DNA from 2 places in the Streptomyces sp. NPDC052236 genome. Region 1 is predicted to be linked to the other one. Evidence: riboswitches for the same ligand, from Rfam matches in the RefSeq annotation. Region 1 holds a riboswitch; the other holds the start of a gene.

Region 1 (7,517 bases):
GTCCACCACCGCGTATCTCAACTGGTGCGAGCGCGTCGGCCAGAGCCCGGTCTACGAGTCCTACCCCGCCCACGATCCTTGCGCCGGAGCCGTCGCAGCCGACCGGCTGCTCGCCCGCCCCGACCGGCCCGACGCCGTCTACGGGCTCTTCGATCCCAACGGAACCGACCTTCTCGCCGCGGCCCGGCGATACGGCCTGCGCGTTCCCGAGGATCTGCTGCTCGTCTGCTGCAGCGAGTCGACCGTGTACGCCGCCACCGAGCCGCCGATCACCACGCTCTCGCTCAAACCGCGCCAGATCGGCACCGCGGTCGTGCAGCTCCTCATCGACGCCATCGAAGGAATCAACGAGGACCGGACCGTCGAGCAGGTGATACCCACCGAGCTGATCGTGCGGACGTCTTCGCAGCGCCGCCCGCCGCGGACGACGGTGAACGCCCCGCGATCTCCCTCGCCTTCTCCTCCCTCTTCTCCGGAGTAGACCTTCCCAAGTGGCCCAATTAGGGCGAAAAACCCGACGAACCAGGGGTGCGGACGGATTCACCACCCCTGGTGCGTCACAGAGCGCGGGCCGCATTCCTATGATGGGCGCACGACACCGCGGACCACTCCGACCAGGTTGGGCCGAGAGGTGAACGGCGGCGCGACGGTGGTGGAGGGGTCGATGACTCAGGGGGCCGGTCAAGGACCCGTGGTGCGGACGGCGACGTTGCGAGATTTCCGCGTACCGCCGTATGCCCAGGTTCCCGTTCAATCGCAGGACCAGGAGGTCCCGCAGGTCCTCCCGCAGGCCCTCCCGCAGGTCTCGCCACCGCCCCCGCAGGTCCCACAGACGCCTGTCCCGGCACCCTCCACCAACTCCGGCCATCCTGGCAACGCCGTCCCGGAGAGCGAGACTCCGGACGGCTACACCCCCACCGCACGCGACCTCCCGGTGATCACCCGCGGCGGGCCCGGCGACACCGTCCAAGTGCGGGCCGACCCCGCCGAGACGCCCGTGCCCGAGGGACCCGGCCCGCTCTATGTGGTCGGCGACGTCCACGGCTATCTCGACGAGCTCCTCGCCGCGCTCACCGCCCAGGGCCTCATCGACGCCGAAGGCCACTGGACCGCGGGCAACACCCGCCTCTGGTTCCTCGGCGACTTCACCGACCGCGGCCCCGACGGCATCGGCGTCATCGACCTCGTCATGCGGCTCTCCGCCGAGGCCGCAGCCGCCGGCGGCTACTGCAAGGCGCTGATGGGCAACCACGAACTGCTGCTGCTCGGCGCCAAACGGTTCGGCGACACACCGGTCAACTCCGGTGCGGGCACCGCCACCTTCCAGGCCGCCTGGCTGCTCAACGGCGGCCAGAAGACCGACATGGACCGCCTGCAGGAGGTCCACCTCCAGTGGATGGCGCGGCTCGACGCGGTGGTCGAGGAGGACGAGCATCTGCTGATGCACTCCGACACGACCGCCTACCTGGAGTACGGCGCCACCATCGACGACGTCAACGACACGGTGCACGAGATCGTCACCCGTAATGACGCCGACGAATGCTGGGACCTCTTCCGCAAACTGACCAGGCGCTTCGCCTTCCGCGACGAAGCCGGGTCCGACGCCGTACGCGAACTGCTCACCGCCTATGGCGGCCGACGCGTCGTGCACGGCCACAGCCCCATCCCGTATTTGCTGGGCGAAGTGGGCACCGAGGACGGCGAGGACGGCGCGCGCCCGGTCGTCGAAGGCCCGCATGTGTACGCCGACGGGCTCGCCATCGCCATGGATGGCGGTGTGACGATGGCCGGAAAACTGCTTGTGGTCGAACTGCCGTTGCATGACTGAGCCGATCCCGGGAAGGCGATTTCCGGAAACCCCCTGTCACCCCGCGCTGTAACAGCTCTACCATCGGCTTATCCGTAGCAGGCTCTCCTCCGTTTCTGCCCAACCGCCCGGTCAATGCGGGCAACCTGGCCCTACGGAGCATCGGGGGATGCACATGAACAGCGCTCCGCACCTGCTGACCGAGGATCGCGCCGAGTACGAGCGAATCCTCGATGACGCGCTGCGCAACGCCCATGACCGTCCGGATCTCGCCGCCGTGGGACAGCGCCTCAATTCCGCGCAACTGCGCACCATGGCCCTGAATGCGACGGCTCTGATAACCAGCGCCGCGTCGGCCGAGTACGAGAACTATGTGAAGGTCCGCGAGGAGCAACGGGCACCCACAGCCGACGCGTCCGTACGCAATTCCGTGCTGGCACCCGCGGTGGGCCAGGCCGGCGGCGATGACGGCGCCGGTTTCGCCGCCGTCATCGCCGTACTGGCACCGGTGCTCGCGGGCACGGCAGCGGCGATCTTTCTGCTGGTCGGCTACATCCTGAAGCTGCTCAACCCCACTCCCTCCTTCGCCGAGACCCTGCTCACCGCGGGCTGGTTCTTCGGTGCCGTCACGGCGGCCGGCATCCTGATCGCCGCGGTCGGGCTGCTGCTCACCGCCCTGCGCAACGGCGCGACCCAGGTTCCTGCCGAGGAGGCCGGGGGCGAGCCGGACGAGGTGGCCCGGGCCAAGGAGGCCTGGCGCCACGCGGTACTGGAGCGTGGCCTGCTGCCCTTCCTGCGGGCGGCGCTGGCCGATCCCAGCGCCGACCCGTCCTCCACCACACCGCCGCGCCATGTGAGCCGTATACCGAAGATCGGCTACAGCGGCCCGGACTACTCCAGCCCGAGCGACGGCTCAACGGCGGGCCAGCGACCCACCTTCACCAGCCCGGACTTCACAAGCCCGGACTTCGGCGGCCCCGAACACCAGCCGGAGTGAGCCGACCGGCCCGGGACTGTCCGGGTCAGCCGGGCTCAGTCCGGTCAGCCGGACTCAGTCCGCGATTGGCAGATAGACCCGGTTTCCCGCCGCGGCGAACTCCTTCGACTTCTCCTCCATGCCCGCTTCGATCTCCTCCTGCGAGCCGCCGTGCTGCCGCCGGATGTCTTGCGAGATCTTCATCGAACAGAATTTTGGACCGCACATCGAGCAGAAGTGCGCGGTCTTCGCCGGCTCGGCCGGGAGCGTCTCGTCGTGGAACTGCCGTGCCGTGTCCGGGTCGAGGGCCAGATTGAACTGGTCCTCCCACCGGAACTCAAATCGCGCGTCTGACAGCGCGTCGTCCCAGTCCTGCGCGCCCGCATGCCCCTTGGCCAGGTCCGCCGCATGCGCCGCGATCTTGTACGTGATGACGCCGGTCTTCACGTCGTCGCGGTCGGGCAGGCCCAAGTGCTCCTTGGGCGTGACGTAGCAGAGCATCGCAGTGCCCCACCAGGCGATCATCGCCGCCCCGATGCCGGAGGTGATGTGGTCATACGCCGGGGCCACGTCCGTGGTGAGCGGGCCGAGCGTATAGAAGGGGGCCTCCTCGCAGATTTCCTGCTGGAGGTCGATGTTCTCCTTGATCTTGTGCATCGGGACGTGACCGGGGCCTTCGATCATCGTCTGTACCTGAAAACGCTTGGCGATCGTGTTGAGTTCCCCCAGCGTGCGCAACTCCGCGAACTGCGCCTCGTCGTTGGCGTCCGCGATCGAGCCCGGCCGTAGGCCGTCGCCGAGGGAGTACGTCACGTCGTACGAGGCGAGGATCTCGCACAGCTCCTCGAAGTTCTCATACAGGAACGACTCCTTGTGGTGCGCCAGGCACCAGGCCGCCATGATCGAGCCGCCGCGCGAGACGATGCCGGTCTTGCGGCGGGCGGTCAGCGGGACGTACCGCAGCAGCACACCCGCGTGGACCGTCATGTAGTCGACGCCCTGCTCGGCCTGTTCGATGACCGTGTCCTTGTAGACGTCCCAGGTCAGCTCCTCGGCCCTGCCGTCGACCTTCTCCAGCGCCTGATAGAGCGGCACGGTGCCGATCGGCACGGGGGAGTTGCGCAGCACCCACTCGCGGGTGGTGTGGATATTGCGGCCGGTGGAGAGGTCCATGACCGTGTCCGCGCCCCACTTGGTGGCCCAGGTCATCTTGTCCACCTCCTCCTCGATGGAGGACGTGACCGCCGAGTTGCCGATGTTGGCATTGACCTTCACCAGGAACCGCTTGCCGATGATCATCGGCTCGATCTCGGGGTGGTTGACGTTGGCGGGCAGTACGGCCCGCCCGGCCGCGATCTCCTCGCGTACGACCTCGGGGGAGACGTTCTCGCGGATCGCGACGTACTCCATCTCCGGGGTGATCTCGCCCCGGCGGGCGTACGCGAGCTGCGTCACCGCCTGCCCCTCGCGCCCCCGGCGGGGCTGGCGCGGGCGGCCGGGGAAGACCGCGTCGAGATTGCGCAGCCCGCCGCGCGGCGAGGTGTGCTTGATCCCGTCGTCCTCGGGGCGGACCGGGCGGCCCGCGTACTCCTCGGTGTCGCCGCGGCCGATGACCCAGTTCTCCCGCAGCGGCGGCAGGCCGCGGCGGACATCGGTCTCGACGGTGGGGTCGGTGTACGGGCCGGACGTGTCGTACAGCGTCACGTCCTTGCCGTTGGTGAGGTGCACCAGTCGCACCGGCACCCGGAGGTCGGGGCGTGAGCCCTCGACGTACCCCTTGTGCCAGCCGATGGACTTCCCGCCAGATCCGCCAGATGCTCCAGATCCACCAGGTTCGCCTGATTGACCCGGTTCACCCAATTCGCGCTCTTCGAGCGGTTCGTGGGCAGGCGTGCGTGCGTCCGATACGGTCATGAGACCTACTCCCTACGCCGGCATTATCCGGTAACAGGTTCGGCGGTCGACGCAGCGGCTTCCGTACGTACATCTGTATGTACGGAGGTCAGCGCCCTCTCAGCCCGGTGCTCCGAGCTCCCGCGTGTGCAAAGGTGCCATTACGCTAGCGTCATTTCTGGCGCGCTGACCAGAGGGCCCCTCTCGTTCTTGCGATGATCGGTCGGTGACCTCATCGCAGCAGACGCCCGAGCCGCACGGCCATACGCACAGCCATGGGCCCGCCGCGCCCGTCTCCCAGCACCTTCGCAGGGTCATCGCGGCCGTGGTGATTCCGTTCGCCGCGGCGGTCGTCGTGGGCCTTCTCGTGCTCTGGCCGGGCGGCGCGCCCGGCCATGAGCGCACCGGTGTCGGTTTCGACCGGCAGACCGAGCAGGGCGAGGTGGTGAAGGTCGAGAAGGTCAACTGCAAGGACGTCAACGCGGCGCAGGTCCCGCCGACCGGCGACACGTCCACGCCCGAGGGCCGCGAGGCGGTCAACGCCCAGCAGGGCAGCTGCAAGAGGGCGACCATCGAGGTCACCAGCGGCAAGGAGAAGGGCCGTACCTTCACCGAGGTCATCCAGCCGGACGCGCCACGGCAGCTGGGCGAGGGCCAGGGCGTGGTGGTGGCGTACGCGCCCGATGCGCCCCGCGATCTCCAGTACTCCGTGACCGATGTGAACCGGAAGCTCCCCATGGCGCTGCTGGCCGGGATCTTCGCGCTGACGGTGGTGCTGGTGGGACGAATGCGCGGCCTGATGGCGCTGGTCGCGCTCGCCATCTCCTTCGCCGTACTGACCCTGTTCATCCTGCCCGCGATCCTGCAAGGCTCGAATCCGCTGGTCGTGGCGGTGATCGGGGCAAGCGCCATCATGCTGATCGCGCTCTACGCCTGCCATGGAATCACCGCGCGCACCTCGGTCGCGGTCCTCGGCACGCTGATCTCACTGCTGCTGATCGGGCTGCTCGGCTCGCTCTTCATCGGCTGGGCGAGCCTGACCGGCAACACCGACGACAACACGGGCCTGATCCACGGCCTGTATCCGGACATCGACATGAGCGGTCTGCTGCTGGCCGGTGTCATCATCGGCTCGCTCGGCGTACTCGACGATGTGACGGTGACCCAGACCTCGGCGGTCTGGGAGCTGCACCAGGCGGACCCGAGCATGGGGCCGCGCGCGCTTTACCGGGCCGCCATCCGGATCGGCCGCGACCATATCGCGTCCGTCGTCAATACCCTCGTACTGGCTTACGCGGGCGCGGCCTTGCCGTTGCTGCTGCTGTTCTCGATCGCGCAGAGCAGTGTGGGGTCGGTGGCCAACAGCGAGCTGGTGGCGGAGGAGATCGTACGGACGCTGGTCGGGTCGATCGGTCTGGTCGCCTCGGTGCCGGTGACGACGGCGCTCGCGGCGCTGGTGGTCTCCGCGGACCGCCCGGGAACCCCTGCAGCGGCGACGCTGGGAACATCCGGTCCGTCGCCCGCGTCTGCCGCGTCGCCCGGATCGCCACCCTCGCCGTCACCGTCACCGTCGCCGGTACGAGGCAGAGGCCGCCGCCGCAAGAAGTAGCGCTCAGCCGGCATTCTCCTCGGCCAGGATGCGCCCGAGCGCCTCCTCCAGACGCGAGTCGAAACGACCGTACGCGCTCTCCTGCCCCAGCGGCACAAGCTCGTCGGTGCGGTCGAGGAACACCAGCAGCGGCGCCGCGCTCGCCCTGAACAGCGCCCGTTCGCGGCCGACCTGAAGCGTGATGCCGACATCGGGCAGCCCCTCGGGCCCGGCAGGCGACGTAGGCGTGCTCGGCACGATCGGCGCGATGCGCACATCGCCCTCCCCGCTCGGCCGATGGATGCCGTCGAACAGCAACTCACGGCCGAAGACCCAGATCAGGGGCGGGTCGCCAGGCAGGTGGAAGGTCATCCGTACCGCGTAGGGCTCACCCGACTGGTACTGGATCTCCACCGGAACCAGGAAGGACAACTCCTCGGAGACGACGAAGCTCATCACGACCCCGGCCTTGACCGACTCTCGCATCATGTACCCCCAGTGAATGAAGCAGTGAAGGGAAATCCGCTCAAGACGGCCAGGAATGATCCCCATGACCCTCTTGACACCATCGTGGTGGAGCCGTTAGAGGATCACAAGGAGTGATTTTTCAGATACTGATAGAGAACGCGAGCGAGCTGAGAACTCCTCCGACTCCCTTGCGCAGCTGCTCGACTGCGGGCAGCAAGCGCTTTTCCTGGTGCAGAGGGAGGGAAATGGCCATCGCCGCAGCACCGGATCCGGCCGTGATCGGGATGGCGGCACAGACCGTGCCGAGCGCGTACTGCTGTCGCTCCACGACCGGTTGCATCCGCTCCATCGAAGCGAGCCGCCCGAGGAGCGTGTGCGGGTCGCGTACGGAGTACGGCGTGACGTCCTGCACCGGGTGACGGTCCAGGTGGTCGCGGCGTGCCCGCTCGTCGAGCTGGCTCAGCAGGCACTGGCCGAGCGCGTGGGCGTGCCCTGTCGCGCGGAAGTCCGCCCACTCCGGCACGGCGGGGGCGTACGGGCTGTCCGCGACAGCGACGAATTCGATCTCGCCCTCGCGGTAGACCGCGAAGTAGACCGGGACGCCGAGCGCGTCCCGCCAGTGCGCCAGCGCGTCCTGCAGCCGGCTGCGCCGTTCCTGCTGGGCGCCGCCCAAGGCGAGCCGCCCGACCGCGTCGCCCAGTACGAAAACGCCCTTCTCACGCCGTAGATAGTGCTCGTGCGACAGCGTCCGCAGCAGGTGGTACGCGGTGGGCAGGGGAAGTCCC
Region 2 (7,517 bases), on a different contig from region 1:
GTCGGTGTCCCAGTCCGCCGAGCGCGGGTGCATCTCGGGGAAGGCGGCGACGCCGACGCAGAAGTCCCCGGACTCCTTGATCAGCCGCACCAGCTCGGCGGCGTACCGCACACCCTTGGGGTGCTTGATCCACTCGCCCATCGGGTCGCCGGGCGGGTCGCCCCGGACGGCGAGGATGTTGCGGATCCCGGCATCGGCGTACTGCCCGATCATGTTGCGCAGTTCGGCGATGGAGTGGTTCACCGCAGTGAGGTGCGCGACGGGGGTGAGGGTGGTGTCGGCGGCGATCCGCTCGGTCGCCTTGACGGTGCCCGCGCGCGTCGAACCGCCCGCGCCGTAGGTCACGGACACAAAGCTGGGACCGACCGCTTCGACTCTGCGCAGCGCGTTCCAGAGGTTGCGCTCGCCCTTCTCGGTCTTGGGCGCCCAGAACTCGAAGGAGTACGACGATTTGCCGGTCGCAAGCAGTTCGCGCACCGTTCGTGCGCGATCTGTCCTGGTAGAAGCTGTTCCGGAGGCCATACGGGCAGGTTAACCACGGCTCGGCGGTCACCCAACCGAACAGTAGAGAAATGCCTGATTTATCCGATTGCCGTCCACCCCTCGGACACTTTTCGGACAGCTATGTGGACGCTTATGCGGACACCTGTGCGGCGCGTATCCGCTTGGCCAGTGCCGCCGTCGCCTCGGCCGGGTCGTCGGCCTCGGTGATCGCCCGTACGACGACGATCCTGCGCGCGCCCGCCTCCAGCACCTCGTCGAGATTGCCGGCGTCGATGCCGCCGATCGCGAACCACGGCCGCTCGGTGCCCAGCGCGGCGGCGTACCGCACGAGGCCGAGCCCCGGTGCGTACCGCCCGGGCTTGGTCGGGGTGGGCCAGCAGGGGCCCGTACAGAAGTAGTCCACGCCGGGTTCCACGGCGGCGGCGTCGACCTCGGACTCGGCGTGGGTGGAGCGGCCGATCAGCACGTGGTCGCCGAGGATCGCGCGGGCGGCGGGGACCGGCAGATCGCCCTGTCCCAGATGCAGCACGGCGGAGCCTATGGCGTGTGCCACATCGGCGCGGTCGTTCACGGCGAGCAGCTTGCCGTGGCGGCGGCAGGCGTCGGCGAAGATCTGGAGGTGCTCCAGCTCCTCGGCCGCCTCCATGCCCTTGTCGCGCAGCTGCACGATGTCGACCCCGGAGGTGAGCACGGCGTCGAGGAACTCGGCGAGGTCACCCTCCTCCTTCCGGGCGTCCGTGCACAGATAGAGCCGGGCGTCGGACAGCGGCGTACGAGGCGTACGAGGCGTACGAACCGTGGGCATGGCTACCGCGGGCATGGCTGGTCCCCCCGTTGGGTCGGCTGAGTCGGCGGTGGACGGGCGGCGGCTGCACACCTCCGCCCGCACCACCGCGTGTGGGTGCCATTGCCGTCCTGCCACCCTGACGGCCCCGACGTCGCGGCGTCAGGGTGGCAGGACGGCCAGGACAGCAAGGCGTCAGACAGCGAGGGCCTGAGCCCGACGCTTCACCTCCGTGCCGCGGTTCTCGCTGAGCGCCTGCGCGGGCGTGCCCGGCAGGGACGGGTCGGAGGTGAAGAGCCACTCAAGCATCTCTTCGTCGGTGAAGCCGTCGTCCCTCAGGAGGGTCAGGGTCCCGGCGAGACCCTTGACCACCTTGTCGCCGTCGATGAAGGCGGCAGGCACCTGAAGCGCCCGGTTCGCACCGCGGCGTACGGCGATCAGCTGGCCTTCCTTGACCAACTGCCGTACGCGTGTCACCTCGACACCGAGCATTTCCGCGATGTCGGGAAGGTGGAGCCAGGCGGGTACGAGAGCATCGATTTTTGCGTCAATCTCGGTCACAGGACAAGCGTGCCATCCCGGACTGACAGTGGATAGCCGGACCCTAGTCGGCTGCCTCCTTCAGAGGCACCGACGGGTCGGCCGCACGCACCGGATCGAGCCGCGCTCCGGACACGATGAGTTTGCGCCCCTGCGTCAGATCACGGGCCCTGCCGACGGCGAGCAGCGCCACCAGCGCGCCCTGGCGCAGCCACAGCACCGACCAGGAGGCACCCGCCGGATCACCCCGCCACATCAGCGTGTCGGCGGCCGGGTGATGCCCGGCGTACTGGACGAAGCGGCCGAACTGCTCGGACCAGAAGTACGGAACCGGGTCGTAGACCGCCGGCACCTCGGGCAGCCCGCCGCCCGGCAGGCTGCCGATGATGTTGGCGGCGACCGTACGCGGCCCCTGGAGGGCGTTGTCCCAGTGGTGCACGAGCAGCCGCTCGCCGTAGCGGCCGGACGGGAAGGAGGCGCAGTCCCCGACGGCGTACACATCGGGCAGTGAGGTGCGCAGATACTCGTCGGCGGTGATTGCGCCGTCCGGGCCGAGCGCGATACCGGAGCCGGAGCCGGCCAGCCAGGCGGTGGCGGGCCGGGCGCCGATGCCGACGACGACGGCGCCCGCCGGGAGCTGCCTGCCGTCCGCGAGGATTACCGTCCCCGGTTCGACGGCCGCCACGCGCGCGTGGGTGAGCAGTTCCACACCGTACTCCGCGTACCAGTCGGCCATCGGGGCGGCGACCTCGGCGGGCAGGGCCCCGGTCAAGGGCCGCCCGGCGGCCTCGACAACGGTGACCGTGCGGCCCGCCTCGCGGGCGGCCGTGGCGAACTCCGCGCCGATCCAGCCTGCGCCGACGACCACGATGTCGTGGTGCGCGGCGAGGACGGGGCGCAGCCGCGCGGCGTCATCGAGCGTCCGCAGCAGATGGACGCCGGGGACGCCCTCGGCGTCCGGGAGCCTGACCGGCTCCGCGCCGGTGGCGAGGACCAGGATGTCGTACGGCACCGGGCCCGCCTCGGTGTCCAGTTCGTGCGCGTCGGCGCGTACGCCGGTCACCTCGCAGCCCAGCCGCAGTTCGACGCCGAGCGCCTCGAAGTCGACGTCGAAGGCCGAGCCCTCCGCCGTGCCGAGCAGGATCGCCTTGGAGAGCGGGGGCCTGTCGTAGGGCTGGTGCGGTTCGGCGCCGATGAGGGTGACGGGGCCGGTGAAACCCTGTTCCCGCAGGGCCACGGCGGTCTGCACACCCGCCATGCCCGCGCCGACGACGACCACGCGCTGCCGATGGGCTGCCTGTGCTGTCCGCTGCTCGCTCACCCGGCAACCTTAGTTGCCGGTCCCTTACTCCGCGTTGAGGCCTGGGGTTAGGGTGGCGACCGTAAGGCACTCGCGGGAGTCCGGACGCACCGGGCTGAGAGGGAGGCTGGACGGCCTCCGACCGTACGAACCTGATCCGGGTCATGCCGGCGAAGGGAGGGGCTGGACGCCCATGTCTCGTACTTCAGACGTCCTCATTGTCGGGGGCGGCATCATCGGCCTGGTCACGGCCTGGCGCACGGCGCAGCGCGGGCTGAGCGTCGCCGTCGCCGATCCGGCGCCGGGCGGCGGGGCCGCGCAGGTCGCGGCGGGCATGCTCGCCGCCGTCACCGAGCTCCACTACGGCGAGCAGACGCTGCTCCGCCTCAATCTGGAGTCCGCGCGGCGCTACCCCGCGTTCGTCGCCGAGCTGGAGGAGGCGAGCGGACAGTCCGTCGGCTACCGCGCGTGCGGCACGCTCGCCGTGGCACTCGACGCGGACGACCGCGCGCACCTGCGTGAACTGCACACCCTGCAACGCCAGTCGGGCCTGGAGTCGGAGTGGCTCACGGGGCGTGAATGCCGCCGCCTGGAGCCGATGCTCGCGCCCGGCGTGCGCGGGGGCCTGCGGGTGGACGGCGACCACCAGGTCGATCCGCGGCTGCTGGCCGCGGCGCTGGTGACGGCCTGTGAGCGGGCCGGGGTGGTGTTCCACCGCGGCTGGGTGGAGCGGCTTTCGGTGGTACGGGGGCGGGCGGCCGGGGTCGTACTGGCGGCGGGCGCCCAGGGCGCGGGCCAGGGGGCGGGCCCGGGGGACGAACTCGCGGCGGAACAGGTGGTGCTGGCGGGCGGCTCCCTGAGCGGCAGGCTCGGCGGCGTACCGGCGGACGTACTTCCTCCGGTACGGCCGGTGAAGGGCCAGGTCCTGCGGCTGACCGTGCCGGCTCCGTACGCGCCCTTCCTCTCCAGGACCGTGCGTGCGGTGGTGCGCGGCAGCCACGTCTATCTGGTGCCGCGCGAGAGCGGCGAGCTGGTCGTGGGCGCGACCAGCGAGGAGCTCGGCTGGGACACCACTGTGACGGCGGGCGGGGTGTACGAGCTGCTGCGCGACGCGCACGAGCTGGTGCCCGGCATCACCGAGCTGCCGCTCACCGAGACGCGCGCCGGGCTGCGGCCCTGCTCGCCCGACAACGCGCCGCTGCTGGGGCCGACCGCGCTGCCGGGGCTGCATCTGGCGACGGGGCACCACCGCAATGGGGTGCTGCTCACGCCGGTGACCGGGGATGTGCTGGCGACTGTGCTGGCCGGTGGCGACGTGCCGGAGGAGGCGCGTCCCTTCACTCCTCGCCGCTTCTCTGCCGGGTCCGTCGTGCCTGCCGGGTCCGTGCCTGCCTCGCCTGCCGCGACTCAGGAGCAGTTCGTATGAACGTCCTGAACGTCTCCGTCAACGGCGAGACGCGAGAGCTCGCCACCGGCACCACCCTGGACGCCCTGGTCGCGGCCCTGACCGCCGCCTCGTCCGGTGTCGCCGCCGCCGTCAACGAGGCGGTCGTCCCGCGCGGCGAGTGGGCCCGTACGCGCCTCGGCGACGGCGATCGCGTCGAAATCCTCACCGCTGTGCAGGGAGGCTGATCACCATGGCCGACGACCGTCTCACCATCGGCTCCACGACGTTCAACTCCCGCCTGATCATGGGTACAGGCGGGGCGCCCAGCCTCGACGTACTCGAACGCTCCCTCGTCGCGAGCGGCACCGAACTCACCACCGTCGCGATGCGCCGCGTCGACCCGACCGTGCGGGGCTCCGTCCTGTCCGTCCTGGAGAAGCTCGGTATCCGTGTGCTGCCCAATACGGCGGGGTGCTTCACGGCGGGCGAGGCCGTGCTGACCGCCCGGCTGGCGCGGGAGGCGCTCTCCACGCAGTGGATCAAGCTGGAGGTCATCGCGGACGAGCGCACGCTGCTGCCCGATCCGATCGAGCTGCTGGACGCGGCGGAGACGCTGGTGGACGACGGCTTCACGGTCCTGCCGTACACGAATGACGACCCGGTGCTCGCCCGGAAACTGGAGGACGTGGGCTGCGCGGCGATCATGCCGCTGGGCTCGCCGATCGGCTCCGGCCTGGGCATCCGTAATCCGCACAACTTTCAGCTGATCGTCGAGCACGCGCGCGTGCCGGTGATTCTGGACGCGGGCGCGGGCACGGCGTCCGACGCGGCGCTGGCGATGGAGCTGGGCTGTGCGGCGGTGATGCTGGCGTCGGCGGTGACGCGCGCGCAGGAGCCGGTGCTGATGGCGGAGGCGATGCGGCACGGGGTCGAGGCGGGGCGGCTGGCGTACCGGGCGGGGCGGATTCCGCGGCGGCACTTCGCGGAGGCGTCGTCGCCGGTGGGGGGGCGGGCGGTGCTGGATGCGGAGCGGCCGGCGTTCTGAGGCGGTCGGCCGCGCCTGGGCCTGTCGGGCGGGGCCGCTGCGCGGGGCCTGTTCCCCACCCCGCCTCACCTCGAACTGGGGCTCCGCCCCAGACCCCGTACGCCCTTCGGGCGTGTCCTCAATCGCCGGACGGGCTCTATTCACGTCACAGGTCCGCCTCAGTACCGCTGCGGTCCAGACCCGACCCCACCCGGCCATCTACCCCTCTCCGCCCCTGCTCGTACAATCACCGGCGTGGATACGACCCTCAAGGACCCCCTCGTCGGGCACGTGCTCGACGGCCGCTACCGCGTCGACGCGCGCATCGCCGTCGGCGGTATGGCCACGGTCTACCGGGCCGTCGACACCCGACTCGACCGGGTGCTCGCCCTCAAGGTGATGCACCCCGCCCTCGCCGCCGACGCCTCCTTCGTGGAGCGGTTCATCCGCGAGGCCAAATCCGTGGCGCACCTCGCGCACCCCAACGTCGTAGGGGTCTTCGACCAGGGCGCCGAGGGCGCGTACGTCTACCTGGCGATGGAGTACGTCGCTGGCTGCACCCTGCGCGACGTACTGCGCGAGCGCGGCGCGCTCCAGCCGCGGGCCGTGTTCGACATCCTGGAACCCGTGCTCGCCGCGCTCGGCGCCGCGCACCGGGCCGGGTTCGTGCACCGGGACATGAAGCCGGAGAACGTGCTGATCGGGGACGACGGCCGGGTCAAGGTCGCCGACTTCGGTCTCGTACGGACCGTCGGCTCGGTCACCAACACCACCGGGACCGTGCTCGGCACCGTCTCCTACCTCGCGCCCGAGCAGATCGAATACGGCACGGCCGACACCCGCGCCGATGTGTACGCGTGCGGGGTCGTCCTCTACGAGATGCTGACGGGCGCCAAGCCGCATGCCGGCGACAACCCCGCCCAGGTGCTCTTCCAGCACCTGAACGAGGACGTACCGGCCCCTTCCGCTCTGGTCCCCGGGCTCGCCGTCGAGCTCGACGAGCTGGTGGCGAGCGCCACCGCCCGTAACCCCGAGGTCCGCCCGTTCGACGCGGTGGCGCTGCTCGCGCAGGTCCGCGAGGCCCGGGCGGCGCTCGGTGACGAGCAGCTGGATCTGGTACCGCCGCAGGCACGTACGGACGCCGAGGACAGGACGGACGGAAAGCACGGGGCGGACGGGACTGACGGGACCGACAGGGCACCCGCCGACGAGGACCGTACGGATGTGATCCCGCGGATCCTCCCCCGCGAGGAGCCTGAGGTCCACCACACCGCCCGGCTCGCGATGCCGCCCGCCCCGGAACCGCAACAGCAGCCCTGGTTCGCCCGCCGACGCTCCATCGTCGCGCTGCTGGCCGCGGCGTTCCTGGTCATCGGCGTCGGTGCGGGCGTCTGGTATATCAACTCCGGTCAGTTCACCCGCGTACCCGCCCTGATCGGCACGACCGAATCGCAAGCCAGGCAGAAACTGAAGAGCGCCGGTCTTGATGTGAAGCAGGTCCGCCACGACTTCAGCGAGACGGTCGAGCGCGGCACGGTCATCGACACCGACCCCACGACCAACGCGCGGATCCGCGGCAATGGCTCGGTGACCATCGTCGTCTCGCTCGGCCCGGAGATCGTCAAGGTCCCCCAGGTCAAGGGCAAGCCGCAGGCCGAGGCCGAGCAGGAGCTGAAGAAGCTCGGGCTTGCGCCAGGGGTCGTCACCAAGGAATTCAGCGAAGAGGTCACGCAGGGGGCCGTGATCCGTACGAACCCGGCGGCCGGCACCGCCCGCAGCCCCGATTCCGCGGTCGCCCTCGTCGTCAGCCAGGGCGCGCCGATCGATGTCCCGGATGTCACCGGGGAGACCGTCGCGGAGGCCACCAGCAAGCTCGAAGGGGCCGGTTTCACGGTCAAGGTCGCCGCCGAGCAGATCAACTCGCCACAGGACGTGGGCTCCGTCGCCAGGCAGTCCGCGACCGAGGGCTCCCAGCTCG

Evidence for each region. Region 1 has a riboswitch for thiamine pyrophosphate ahead of thiC (phosphomethylpyrimidine synthase ThiC). Riboswitches for the same ligand answer to the same signal wherever they lie in the genome.
Region 2: it holds a riboswitch for thiamine pyrophosphate, as region 1 does, so the genes downstream of both, thiO (glycine oxidase ThiO) here and thiC (phosphomethylpyrimidine synthase ThiC) in region 1, are expected to answer to the same signal.

The regions. Positions count from the first base shown of each region.
Region 1 covers NZ_JBIUBL010000001.1:634,131-641,647, reverse strand. The annotation lists gene ACIHCQ_RS03065 (LacI family DNA-binding transcriptional regulator) at 1-481, shown strand, start outside; gene ACIHCQ_RS03060 (metallophosphoesterase) at 650-1,828, shown strand; gene ACIHCQ_RS03055 (hypothetical protein) at 1,977-2,804, shown strand; gene thiC (phosphomethylpyrimidine synthase ThiC) at 2,859-4,697, opposite strand; TPP riboswitch at 4,690-4,831, opposite strand; gene ACIHCQ_RS03045 (YibE/F family protein) at 4,903-6,285, shown strand; gene ACIHCQ_RS03040 (SsgA family sporulation/cell division regulator) at 6,289-6,750, opposite strand; gene ACIHCQ_RS03035 (IclR family transcriptional regulator) at 6,872-7,517, opposite strand, start outside.
Region 2 covers NZ_JBIUBL010000031.1:47,349-54,865, forward strand. The annotation lists gene metF (methylenetetrahydrofolate reductase [NAD(P)H]) at 1-522, opposite strand, end outside; gene thiE (thiamine phosphate synthase) at 635-1,324, opposite strand; gene ACIHCQ_RS36820 (Rv2175c family DNA-binding protein) at 1,484-1,849, opposite strand; gene ACIHCQ_RS36825 (NAD(P)/FAD-dependent oxidoreductase) at 1,893-3,149, opposite strand; TPP riboswitch at 3,212-3,324, shown strand; gene thiO (glycine oxidase ThiO) at 3,322-4,554, shown strand; gene thiS (sulfur carrier protein ThiS) at 4,551-4,760, shown strand; gene ACIHCQ_RS36840 (thiazole synthase) at 4,766-5,560, shown strand; gene pknB (Stk1 family PASTA domain-containing Ser/Thr kinase) at 5,795-7,517, shown strand, end outside.